DNA from 3 places in the Rhizobium indigoferae genome. Region 3 is predicted to be linked to each of the others. Evidence: predicted binding sites of a transcription regulator. Region 3 holds the regulator's gene; each other region holds the start of a gene.
What was found. The regulator LexA, encoded in region 3, represses DNA repair genes until DNA is damaged. The targets are predictions, from matches to a motif close to TGTTCNNNNTGTGTTCNG.

Region 1 (4,213 bases), 1.2 Mb from region 3:
CCGCAATAGGCACGGGAGTTCATGTCGAACTTGCCGAGCTTGATGATTTCGGCGCCGCCGGAGATTTCTTCCCAGACCGTCTTGTCAGCCGCAAGCGCGTCACGGCTCTGGTCGACATAACCGAGATGCACGGTCTCGCCGATACGGATCGAACCGCCATCCGGCTTTTCCTGGCCAGTGATCATCTTGAACAGTGTTGTCTTGCCGGCGCCGTTCGGGCCGATGATGCCGACGATGCCGCCCGGCGGCAGCTTGATCGACAGGTCGTTGATCAGCGTGCGGCCCTCGAAGCCCTTGGTGATGCCTTCCATCTCGATGACCACCTGGCCGAGGCGCTCGCTGACCGGGATGATGATCTGCGCGTCGCCGGGACGCTGCTTCTCGGCGGCATCCACCAGCTGCTCGTAGGACTTGATACGCGCCTTGGACTTGGCCTGACGGGCCTTCGGGCTGGAAGCGATCCATTCCTGTTCGCGGCTGATCGCCTTCTGGCGCGATGCGTCTTCGCGGCTTTCCTGCAGCATGCGCTTGGCTTTCGCCTGCAGGTAGGCCGAGTAGTTGCCTTCGTAAGGAATGCCACGGCCGCGGTCGAGTTCGAGGATCCATCCGGTGACATTGTCCAGGAAGTAGCGATCGTGGGTGATCATCATCACGGCGCCCGGATAGTCGCGTAGATGCTTTTCGAGCCAGGCGATGGTTTCGGCGTCCAGGTGGTTGGTCGGTTCGTCGAGCAGCAGCAGATCCGGCTGCGAAAGCAGCAGACGGCAGAGCGCGACACGGCGACGCTCACCACCGGAAAGGCTGGTGACTTCGGCGTCGCGCGGCGGGCAACGCAGCGCTTCCATCGCCATTTCGACCTGGCTTTCCAGATCCCAGAGGTTCTGGCTGTCGATGACGTCCTGAAGCTTGGCGCCCTCTTCCGCCGTCTCATCGGAATAGTTCATCATCAATTCGTTGTAACGATCGAGGACAGCGGTCTTCGAGGCAACGCCTTCCATGACGTTCTCGAACACCGTCTTGTTGGGATCGAGATGTGGCTCCTGCTCCAGATAGCCAACCGTCGCACCCTCGGCGAGCCAGGCTTCGCCGGTATACTCCTTGTCCTGGCCCGCGATGATGCGCAGTACGGTGGATTTACCCGCGCCGTTCGGACCGAGGATACCGATCTTGGCATCCGGGTAGAACGAAAGGTGGATATTCTCCAGGATCTTCTTGTTGCCATAGGCCTTGTTGAGGCCGGACATATGATAAATGAACTGACGTGCCATGCTGCGCTGCTCCGGGCGGGAAACTTTGATTGTGCCGCTATGTAGGCGAAACAGCGCCTCCGGGCAACGCCGAAACCCGGTTTACTCAGGATTTCCGGTCAAAAGCCCGCAGCGTCGACGACGCCCTCGTCGCAGCCGAACGACGTTTTTCCAGCACCTTGGATCAGATCGGCAAGCTCGGCACTTTTCGCCGATGCCGCTCCGGCAGCTTCCGAAAGCCCGATCGTCAGCTCGCTGATCATCCTGACATTGCCGGCCCGCCGGCAGCTCATCTTGACACGATCGCCGGCACCCGGTCCAAAGCTCTTGTCGAAAGCCGCCTTGATCGCTTCGGCCTTGACCGGCTTGCCGATATTGGCAGCGAAGAGATCACGCACAGCCGACGCGTTGAGTGCACCCACGAGATGCACACCGACGCCGAAATAGTCGTCGGCACTCATCTTCGTGCAGGTGCCGTGCTTCACCCATTCATGCCGTTCCAGGCCGGATTGCGTGCCGGGCATCGCCTTGGCAAGCGCCGTCTTCGTCTCCGCTGCAAGCGTGACCTCCGGCAGCTTGTTCCAGTCGCCGTCCTTGTCGGCGGTCTTCTGATCGGCGCTCACACCACAATAATCCTGCCGCATCGGCCAGAGCCCGTGCAACGAGAAGTTCGTCGCGTCAGGGCGCTCGCCGGTCTGGCTGGCGCATTCGGCCTTCTTCTGGTTTGTCTGGCAAAAAGCCGGCTGCCAGCTCGCCGCCAGAATGAAGCGGGTGCGCCCGCCGGCCTCCTGCGCCACGGCGGCGCCGGCAATAACCATCGACACAGCGAACGACAAGGTACGCAATTGCATGCTGCTCATTTCAACCCCCAAAAAGAACAATACAGGAACAAATAAGCATCAAATTCAGAAGGCCGCAACCCTAGATCGCAACAAGGCTGCAATTTGTTATCGGATAACCAAACGCCGATGTTGCAATTACCCGGCGATCTGGTCTGTTGCCGCCGGGAGGACCCACATGTTTTCTGAAACGCAAAGGCTCGCCGTGCCAGGGGCGTCGCTGGCCTATCACCATGCCGAGGCCATCACCCCCGCACGCGGGATCCTGTTGATATCGCATGGCTTGGCCGAACATTCGAAACGATACCGCTCCTTTGCCGAGGCGATGGCGGTGCGCGGCTATCATGTCTATGCCCACGATCATCGCGGCCACGGCGAGACGACGGCAGCCGATGCGCCGATCGGCCGCTTTGCCCGGCGTGGTGGGGTCGAAAGGGTGATTGGCGACGTCATCGCCATGCGCGGCCATGCGGCCTCCTGCCATCCCGGCCTGCCGGTGATCCTCTTCGGCCATTCGATGGGCGGCCTCATCGCCCTCAATGCAGCCGTCACGGCTCCGGCCGACTTCGATGCTGTCGCCGTCTGGAATTCGAATTTCGCCGTTGGCCTTGCCGGCCGCGCCGCCCAGGCGATCCTGCTTGCCGAGCGCATGCTGAAGGGCTCTGACGTGCCGAGCGGCCTGCTGCCGAAGCTCACCTTCGGCACCTGGGCCAAATCCATTGCCGGCCGCCGTACCGAGTTCGATTGGCTGTCGCGTCGTCCTGATGAAGTTGACAAGTATGTCGCCGACCCGCTCTGCGGCTTCGACGCCTCAGTCTCTCTCTGGCTCGATCTCTTCGAGCTGACCTTCCGCGCGCCGCAGAAAATCCATCTCGACCGGCTGCCGCGGGATATGCCGATCCATCTGGTCGGCGGTGGAGAGGACCCGGCGACGGAGCGTGGAAAAGCCGTGCTCTGGCTGTCAAACCATTTGAAAGACCAAGGCTTCTCCCGTATCAGCAGTGAGATATATCAGGACATGCGACACGAAACACTGAATGAGATCGGCGCGGATGCGGCGATCGCAGCCTTTGGCGAGTGGTGCGACAGGGCCGTCGCAAGATCCTGAGCGACCAATATCCTGAGTACAGGGATTTCATCATGAACAGCACCTCCGCCCGCCCCGTTTCGTCCGCCTCCGACGTGACGACGGGGCTTGCGCTGATGGTTCTCTCGGTGATGGTCTCGCCGCTCATCGATATTTTCGCCAAGCTTGCGATCACGACCGTGCCATCCGGGGAGATCACCGCCGGCCGTTTCATCGTCCAGGCGCTCTGCATGCTGCCACTGGTGATATGGCGGCGCAGCTTCGCCGATTTTTCCTGGCGACAGAGCCTGTTCCATGCCATCCGCGGCGCGATCATCACCGTCTCGATGATCTCCTTCGTCACGACGCTGAAATATATGGCGGTCGCCGACGCGATCGCGATCTTCTTCGTCGAGCCGATCATGGTGACGATCCTCGGTGGCATCTTCCTGAAGGAGACGATTGGCTGGCGGCGTTATACCGCCTGCGGCGTCGGCTTCTTCGGGGCGATGCTGATCATCCAGCCGAGTTTCGAAGAGGTCGGCTACATCGCGCTTCTGCCTGTCGTCAGCGCGCTGTGCATCGCCATCTTCGTGCTGATGACCCGCGCCCTCTCGCGCAGGGAAGACCCCTGGTCGATGCAGTTCCAGATGAGCATCTGGGGCCTGCTCTTCTGTGTCCTCCTGCTTTTCCTCGGTCAGGGAACCGGCTCGGACCTCTTCGATCCGGTCATGCCGGAAGGCCGCGCCTGGTTCTATGTCGCCGGCGTCGGCGCCATGGCCGCAATCACCGGCATCCTCGGCGTCTACGCCTATCGCGCAGCACCGGCCTCGACGCTGGCGCCGCTGCAATATTTCGAGATCGTCTCGGCGACAATCTTCGCCTGGCTGGTCTTCGGCGACTTTCCGGATGCGGTCAAATGGCTCGGCATTGCCATCATCGTGGCATCAGGCTTCTACATCCTCTGGCGCGAGCGCCGCTTTGCTTCAAAGCCTGTATCCGATACATCTGAGGTGACGCTGGCACCATAGAAATTGCCGGGAGGAACATGACAGAGACCG
Region 2 (4,213 bases), 2.2 Mb from region 3:
CCTTCCCGTCGAACGCCACCAGCGGCGTATAACGGTCGCACCAGTCGGCAATTGCCTCCAGCAACCGGCGGTCGGCCGCCGGATCCTCTTCCGCGACCTCGAGCATGGGGTACATGGCGCGCGCCTCGGCAACGCCCAGCTCCTTCCTCAACCCCAGCCTCTCGGCCAACTCGTCCAGTGCCGTCAGCCGCAGGGCATTGTTGAGCTTGCCGGAACAGACGATAGGCGGCGTCTCAGGACGCCCTTTCGAACGCCAGGAGAGCCCCCATCGCTTGCGGGCGATGCGGTCCGTTGGCAGATGCGGGAAGCTGAGCGCCAGAATGCGCTGACTGTTCGCCTGGAGGACGAACGAGGTTTGGTTCGGCGATAGGGAGAAATTCGCGTTCATGGGGGTTCCACTCCAGAAGAAAGGAGAGCGGGGCCGGATTGCGGCTCTTCTCCAGCGTGAGACGGAAAATCGGATTGCCGATGCTGCCGGAAAGTTTCGATCCATCCGGCAACGGCCGCAGACCGGACGGGGCTGGTTCGACATGCAGACGGAAGGCCGCACTGCTTGCCTCCTCCGCCCCGGCCTGGCGGACAAGAAAGAGCGGGCGGCGGGCAGCATGCGCCCTGAGACTAAGCCTGCGGCTTTCGGTCAGGCCGAAATGGGCGGGATTGCCTCGCACTTCGAAGATGACGGCCGAGAAGGCAGCGCTTTCCACTGCCACCTCCGCCAGCCAGAGCGCCTCGTCCAGCTTGCGCGGCGCCGCATGGAGAAATCGCTCCGGGCTCAGCCCGAAATCCCGAAGCCCGGGAGCATAGGGACGACCGGCCTCCAGCGTGCCGACGGCATCGCCGATCCAGAGCAACGGCAGAAGGCGGCCGGCATCCGCTTCCCGTTTTTGCAGTCGCGCGGCAACAGCCATCGCCAGCCCGCTTGCAGCACCTGCATCACGAGACAGAGCCGAGCGGAATTCGGTGATCGCATCGAGCGGCAGGCCGCCTTCCAGCGCCCCGTCGAGAAACTCCACCCCAAACGCGAGGGGCGGCAGAATGCGCTCCTGGCGGGTCTTGCGTCCTTCTGCCAGGGCTTCCTGTTCCGCTGCGGCAAGCGCCGGCGCGGGCCTTCCCTCCAGTCGGGCAATGGTTTCGCGGAGCGCAAAAAGCCGCTCGCGCGCCAGGGCGTGCTGCGCCATGGCGTTCTCCGATCCGTCTTGTTCCTGTTATGTTCTTATAGATTCCAGAGAGCTAATGAAGAGTCAACGGCCATTTTCTATGAATTTATTCCTGCCTTTGATTCCGCACTCGAAAATCGGCGATAAAGGTTCTATATGGGCCCGCAAAGGAAGGAATATTCATGGCCCGCATAGACCAGAGCGATGATTGGCGGGACCGCCATGCGCCGACGATCAGCACCTTCGAGTCGCTGGCCATGGAGGCCTATAGCCATCTGCCGGATGAATTCCGCCAGCTGACGACCAACCTCACGATCGAGATCGAAGATTTCCCCGATGACGACGTTTTCGAGGACATGGCGCTGGAAACCCCTTTCGATCTGCTCGGCCTTTTCGAGGGCAGGGGCATTTCCGAACGTTTCACGCTGGAAACCGGCGAGATGCCGAACCGCATCCGCCTCTACCGCCGCCCCATCCTCGATTACTGGGCTGAGAACGACGAGACGCTCGGCGATATCATCACCCACGTCCTGATCCACGAGATCGGCCACCATTTCGGGCTGAGCGACGATGACATGGAGCGGATCGAGGCAAGCGCCGAGGAAGCCGCCGAGCGCTAGAGCGCCGCGCGTCCAAAGGACGCGCTAAGGACGCTCCATCACTTTCAATCACGCATAATCCTTTCCGAAAATCGATTACGATTTTCGGGGTTATGCGCTGAGCCTCACTGCTCGGAGAGCTTCATCTCAGGATGGTAATCCTTGCCTTCGACATGCTTGACGACGGCCTGGCCGCACTGCATCGCGCCGGTTGCGGCATTGAAGGCATAGGTCGGCGAGCCCTCCAGCGACCAGCCCTTGTTGAGGGCGGCAGTGACCTTGTGGCAGAAGGAAGCATCGTCGGGACCGGTCAGGAAGCGGTAGAGTTTCATCACATCGTCTTTCGTGTTGCAGCCTGGCGGGCTGCGATCAGGCGGGCTTTATGGACCAGACTTTCCGCCTGGACAAGATGCAACCGCTCGACCATCCGCCCGCCTGCATTGATGACGTTCAGCCCATCGGAGGCAGGATCGGCAAAGGCCGATATGATCGCCTCCGCTTCCGCAACCGCTGCCGGATCCGGGCCGAAATGGCGGTTGGCGGGCTCGATCTGCGCCGGATGGATCAGCATCTTGCCGGCAAAGCCCATCGCCCGGCCCTGCAGACATTCGGCATCAAAACCTTGTTCGTCCCTGAAATCGTTGAAGACGCTGTCAATCGCATCGAGCCCGTAGGCGCTGACCGCAAGGACGACCTGCATCAGCCACGGGACGAGATAGCTCCGCCCCGGCTGCGGCAGCACGCCGGTTTCCTTGCGCAGGTCGTTGAGCCCGACGACGAGGCAATCGAGCCGCGAGCCCGGCGTGCGCCCGGCTTCGGCGATAACAGCCGCATTCAGGATGCCACGCGGCGTCTCGATCATCGCCCAGATACGCAGATCTTCCGGTGCATCCGCCTCGTAGAGAAGGTCGCCGACCGCCATGACATCCTGCGGTTCGTCGACCTTCGGCAGCAGCACGGCGTCGGGATTGAGCGCGATTACCAGTTCCATGTCCGCCAGGCCGAAATTGGTCGACAGGTCATTGATGCGGATAATCCGTTCCTTGCCTTCGAGCGGCCGAGCCGAAAAGAAATTCCTCAGATTTTCCCGCGCTTCCGCCTTCCTTTCCGGCGCCACGGAATCCTCGAGATCGAAGATCACCGCATCGCAATCGACCGCATGGGTTTTTTCGAGGGCGCGGGGATTGATGGCGGGCACGCTCAGCACCGAACGGCGCAGGCGGGCGGAGCGGGTCGCGGGGTTTCGGCTCATGGCGAATTAGTGCCAAGCTTTGAAAGCCGAAGCAAGCAGCCCACCCCAGAACATCTAGCAGAACAACAAAAAGCCATGCTTGCCTTGCAGAGAGGAAAGAGAAGGACCACATTCCTTTCCGAAGAAAGGTCTCTAACCATGCAGAACATTCGCTCCATCTTCCTCATGCTTGCCGGCGCCACCGTTTTCGTGGCCATGCTGCTTCTCACCTTTTCGGTGACGCTCGCCGTCGGCGCCATCCTGACCGTGCTCATGGTCGGACGCGCGCTTTCGATGAAGATGAAGCCCGCTCCGGTCCGCGCCAAGGCGAACAATGGTAAGCCGGAGATGCGCGTGTGGAACGACGGCCGCGGTACGATCATCGATCTCTGATCACCGAATTTTCCAAAAATTTTGACCGACACTGTCGGCGTGAGATTCCATCATGCGTCCTTGAAACAGCCAGGCATTCTGCCGGCTCGTGAAAAACGTATGGAGGACGAGCATGGATACGACGACAGAGAGCAACCCGACGAAGATGCCACCGGTCAAGAATGGCCTGCTGCCCTATCTGACGGTCGACGGCGCGGTGAAAGCTGCGGAATTCTACAAGAAGGCTTTCGGCGCCGAAGAGGCATATCTCGTGCCGGTCGACGAGAGCGGCCGAACGATGCATGTGCATCTCTACATCAACGGCAGCTCCCTCATGCTGTCGGATGCCTATCCCGAATACGGCCATCCTTTCAAAGGCCATGAAGGCTTCGCCATTCAACTGGTTATCGACGATATCGATTTCTGGTGGGATCGCGCGGTTGCTGCCGGCGCCGAAGTCGTCATGCCGGTCGAACTGATGTTCTGGGGCGACCGCTACGGCCAGCTTCGCGATCCGTTCGGCGTCCTCTGGGGCCTGAACGCACCGTCCAAATAAGGGGACAGGCGCAATCGGCGGATCGCGCGAAACGTCGTGGCCGCCGTCTGTGAAAGATTCTCCTTCATTTCGGCGAAAAACTGGACTAGATGCAAATTCAGAAAGTAGATTTGCTGAAATGGAGCATGGATCATGGATAAATTCGTGAAGCTCACCGGCGTTGCAGCGCCGCTGCCGGTCGTCAACGTCGACACCGACATGATCATTCCGAAGGATTATCTGAAGACGATCAAGCGCACCGGCCTCGGCACCGGCCTCTTCGCGGAAGCCCGCTACAATGAGGACGGCTCAGAAAACC
Region 3 (4,213 bases):
GGAAAGCCGAATTCCTTCTTGAGGTCAGCAAAGACCTCCATGCCCTTTTCGATCCCGATGCCGCGTTCAGCCGAAAGAGAGGTGCGGTTCGCCTTGTCGAAAGAGCTCTTGTAAACGAGGCCGATGCCGAGCTTTGCGCAAAGCTCTTTCAGCGTACCGGCAACCATGAAGGCGTGGTCGCGGCTCTCCATCTGGCAGGGACCGGCAATCAGCGACAGGCGGCCGGTATTGGAAAAGGTGACCTGGCCTTGGCCTTCGCCGATCTTGACTTCGGAATTCGTCTCAGTGCTCATCGTGTCTCCTCGAAGGCGAAGAGCGTGCCCTGCCCGGGCGCGGGCTTCACCAGAATGCGATTGTTCTTGCGCGTGTATGTCACCCCGTTAGCAGCCAAATGCGCTTCTGTCACGGCAAGATCGGCGACAATGAAGAGGATTGCCCGGCCACGCAGGCCGCGATCGGCGGATGAGCCGGCGATCTCGAAATAGGCTTCCAGCCCTTCCGGCGTCATCAGGCTGATTTTCGCGTTCGACGCAGCAATATTAACGCCAAAACCGGTTTTCTCGACTGCCGCCTGCGCCACGGCAAGGCCGACGAAGGCTCCGAATGCGGCAGCATCAGGCGCGCAGAGCGCGATCTCGGCAATGCCGGTGACGCCATTGGCATGCGTCTCCAGCGCGCCGCGGTCGGCCGGCAGCGGATTGACGCGCTCGACGCTGAAAAGGAACAGATCGGGCGCTCGCAGGTCGCCGGCAAAAGCCAGCTTGAAGCCGGCGATGCTCTCAGAACCGTCCGGCATCCTCATCGGCCGGGTGAACTGCAGCATCTCGCCGGCGCTCGATCCGTTGCCGACGAAGTTCTGATGATCGACGCCGGCATCCTTACTGCCGAAAGCAAGCCCCGAAAGCCCCTCCTCGCCGCAGCGGAAGCGGAAGGCCCGGTTGCGGGCCGTGAAAACATTGCCTTGCCGCGCTGAGGCCTCGCTCTCCTCGACACTCGCAATCCCGAGCGGCTCCAGATAGGTCTTGTCGGCAAAAAAGACGCAGGCGTTTTCCGTTCCGAAGGGATGGCGTGCATCGGCGGCAACGGTGAAGCCGAGCTTGCCAAGCCTCTCGCGCGCCAGATCGATATTGACGACGGGCAGCACCACATGATCCAGCGGGTGCGGCTTGGCGGAACGCTCGTTCATGATATCCTCTCCTGGAAACGGCAAGAGATGTGCGATGGCGCGCCCCTCAATGCAAGACATGTGTCCCAATCCGGCGAATGAAAATAAAAATCTCAACGAGTTGGCGCCAAGTTTTACGGAAATTTAGCTACTTGCGGAACACATATGGAACATATAGTGTCTGTTCTGGATTTGTTTCAATCACGAGGTCACAACGTCGATGCTCACGCGCAAACAACAGGAGCTTCTCCTTTTCATTCATGAGCGCATGAAGGAATCCGGCGTTCCGCCATCTTTCGACGAAATGAAGGATGCCCTGGACCTCGCTTCCAAGTCCGGGATTCACCGGCTGATTACGGCGCTCGAGGAACGTGGCTTCATTCGCCGCCTACCGAACCGCGCCCGCGCGCTAGAGGTTATCAAGCTTCCGGAGGCCTACAGCCCCAGCATTCAGCCCCGGCGCGGCTTTTCGCCCAGCGTCATCGAGGGCAGCCTTGGCAAGCCGCAGCCGGTCGCCACTCCTGCTCCCGCAAAACCCGTCGCCGACAACGGCAACTCGGTCTCCGTGCCGGTCATGGGCCGTATCGCCGCCGGTGTTCCGATCTCGGCGATCCAGAACAACACCCACGACATCGTCGTTCCGGCCGACATGCTCGGTTCCGGTGAACATTATGCGCTCGAGGTCAAGGGCGATTCGATGATCGACGCCGGCATCTTCGACGGCGACACCGTGATTATTCGCAACGGCAGCACCGCAAGTCCTGGTGACATCGTCGTTGCTCTCGTCGACGACGAAGAAGCGACACTCAAACGCTTCCGCCGCAAAGGCGCCTCGATCGCGCTGGAGGCGGCCAACCCGGCTTACGAGACCCGGATTTTCGGGCCGGACCGCGTCAAGGTTCAGGGCAAGCTCGTCGGCCTCATTCGCCGCTATCACTGACATCAGGCATTCTGGATTCGGCAAAACTGTTGCTGCGCCAGTCATAGGCGCGATGCAGCATCCATGGCCGCGACAATGCATCGAATGCGGTTGCGACCTCCAGGCCGGCGTCGGCGAACCGCAACTCGACGGAACCGGTCCTGCGCAGCGTTTCGCCGGTGAAGAGCGTCGCCCCTGAGCGGCAGCTGTTGAAGCGCAGGCGGACCGACGTCACGACGATATCGGCCGCGTCGCATGCCGGACCGAGATAGGCGGCATTGTCGATGACAGCAACCACGTGACCATTGCCAAGCCTTGATATGCACCAGGCCTTCTTGACGCAGGAAAAGCGGTTTGCTTCACCACCAGCTGCAGCCGCCCGCATCGCCGACCTTGCTTCGTTCTGCTGATCGCGGGAAAGCCTGACGCGGCGGTCTTCTCCCTCCGGCGGGATAGCAGGACCATCCAGATCTTCGGCGGGTGATGCGTCGGCAGGACCAGCGCTCTCTGCCTGGTCGAAGATGAAATCCGGCGGTCTTTCACGGTTGGAAGCCATGGCCCCCGCCTCGACGATTGCGACGAGACCACCATCCTCCGAAATCGCCAGATCCGGCGGCCGGGGAACCGGCAGAAGCAAGAGGACGAGCGTCGAGATCGCGATGATCGACGTGCCGATATGGCGCAGCCGGGTGCGGAGCAGCGTCAGCAGCAGAAAGCCTGCGACGGCTATCGCGAAATACCAAGCGGGCAAGCGGCCGATGCCGATGTCGCCACCCCAGCCGGACACCGTCTTTGCGATCGCGATCACCAGATCGAGGCCGAATCCGACGACCTTCCAAGGCAAAACATCCAGACCGAAAGGCATGAGCAGCATCGCCAGCAACCCGGCCGGCATGATGATGAAGGAGATGATCGGCATCGTCGCGAGGTTTGCCGGCAGGCCATAGGCAGTCAGGCGATGAAAATGCTCGATCGAAAACAGCGCGGTGGAAAAGCCGCCGATCAGCGAGGTCAGGAAGACGCCGCCGAAGAAACCCGCAACCGTAACGACGGGCCGAAACACCGGCAGCTTCAGGAAAGCGTTTTCGCGGACGCGCCGGTCCTTCCACAGCTGGTAGCCAGATACCAACGCCAATGTCGCAGCAAAGGACATCTGGAAGCTCGGACCCAAGACCTCGGACGGTGAAATGGCGAGAATGACGAGCGCCGAGAGAGCGACATTGCGCAGGCTGATCGACGGCCGGTCGAAGAAGACGGCAATCAACATGATCGCCATCATGATGAAGGCGCGTTCGGCCGAGACGGCAAAGCCGGAGATCAGGAAATAGGCCGTGACGGCGATGAGCGCGCCGGCAGCGGCGATCTTCTTGGTCGGATAGGCTTGGGCGACACCGGGAAAGAGGCTGAGCAGCATGCGGAAACCGACGAAGAAGATGCCGGCTGACAGCGCCATGTTGAGGCCGGAGATAGCGATGATATGAGCCAGACCGGACTGGCGCAGCGCCTCCGTCGTCTCATTCGAGATGGCGCGCCGCTCGTCCGTCACCAGAGCAGCGGCAAAAGCGCCGGTGTCGCCGGGCAGAATCGACCTTATGCGGTCGCCGATACCGCTGCGCAGCCGGTAGAGACCTTCGAGCAGCGCTTCCGTCGTCGATCTGGCCGCTTGCGGACCTGCCTGCAAATCGACCTTTGTCGGCGCACCGTAGCAGAAGCCGTTGGCGCCGATGCCATCGAAATAGGCACCGAAGGAGAAGTCGTTGAGCTCAGGAAGCGCTGGACCTGCTGGCGGCGTCAGCCGTGCCCTGCCGGTTATGATATCACCGATCTCGAAAGGCGCGTCCGCGCCGCGGGCGATCGCGGTTATGCGCCCCGGCGGCCGCTTCACCTCCGGCGCCTCAGTACCGGTGACGGCAAGAATATAGCGCCACCGCCCGCGACCATCGCCTTCGCGCCGCTCGACACGGCCGGTCACCGTCGTCGTCACTGATGAATCGAGGATCACGGTCGAAGCCCGTCGGCTCTCGAGTTGCGCCGAGACCACGCCGCAGGCGACAAGTGCAAGCGCCAGCAGCGTTGCCCGCAATGCCGCCCGGGCTGCGGCTGGCGATGAGAACCGCGACGGTCAGCAC

Region 1: U5G49_RS14905 (ribonuclease T2 family protein) is a predicted target of LexA. The motif match lies at 2,121-2,138, and genes of this name have one in related genera.
Region 2: U5G49_RS21695 (ImuA family protein) is a predicted target of LexA. The motif match lies at 1,198-1,215, and genes of this name have one in related genera.

The regions. Positions count from the first base shown of each region.
Region 1 is NZ_CP140635.1:2,952,801-2,957,013, forward strand. Features, by position in the region: gene ettA (energy-dependent translational throttle protein EttA) at 1-1,268, opposite strand, end outside; gene U5G49_RS14905 (ribonuclease T2 family protein) at 1,367-2,107, opposite strand; gene U5G49_RS14910 (alpha/beta fold hydrolase) at 2,265-3,194, shown strand; gene U5G49_RS14915 (DMT family transporter) at 3,227-4,183, shown strand; gene U5G49_RS14920 (CaiB/BaiF CoA transferase family protein) at 4,201-4,213, shown strand, end outside.
Region 2 is NZ_CP140635.1:4,413,226-4,417,438, forward strand. Features, by position in the region: gene U5G49_RS21690 (Y-family DNA polymerase) at 1-193, opposite strand, end outside; gene U5G49_RS21695 (ImuA family protein) at 234-1,178, opposite strand; gene U5G49_RS21700 (metallopeptidase family protein) at 1,340-1,777, shown strand; gene U5G49_RS21705 (DUF1737 domain-containing protein) at 1,882-2,088, opposite strand; gene U5G49_RS21710 (HpcH/HpaI aldolase/citrate lyase family protein) at 2,088-3,008, opposite strand; gene U5G49_RS21715 (hypothetical protein) at 3,147-3,380, shown strand; gene U5G49_RS21720 (VOC family protein) at 3,493-3,915, shown strand; gene leuD (3-isopropylmalate dehydratase small subunit) at 4,048-4,213, shown strand, end outside.
Region 3 is NZ_CP140635.1:1,755,397-1,759,609, reverse strand. Features, by position in the region: gene kdsA (3-deoxy-8-phosphooctulonate synthase) at 1-293, opposite strand, end outside; gene U5G49_RS09050 (VOC family protein) at 290-1,186, opposite strand; gene lexA (transcriptional repressor LexA) at 1,386-2,105, shown strand; partial or broken gene U5G49_RS09040 (ComEC/Rec2 family competence protein) at 2,086-4,213, opposite strand, start outside.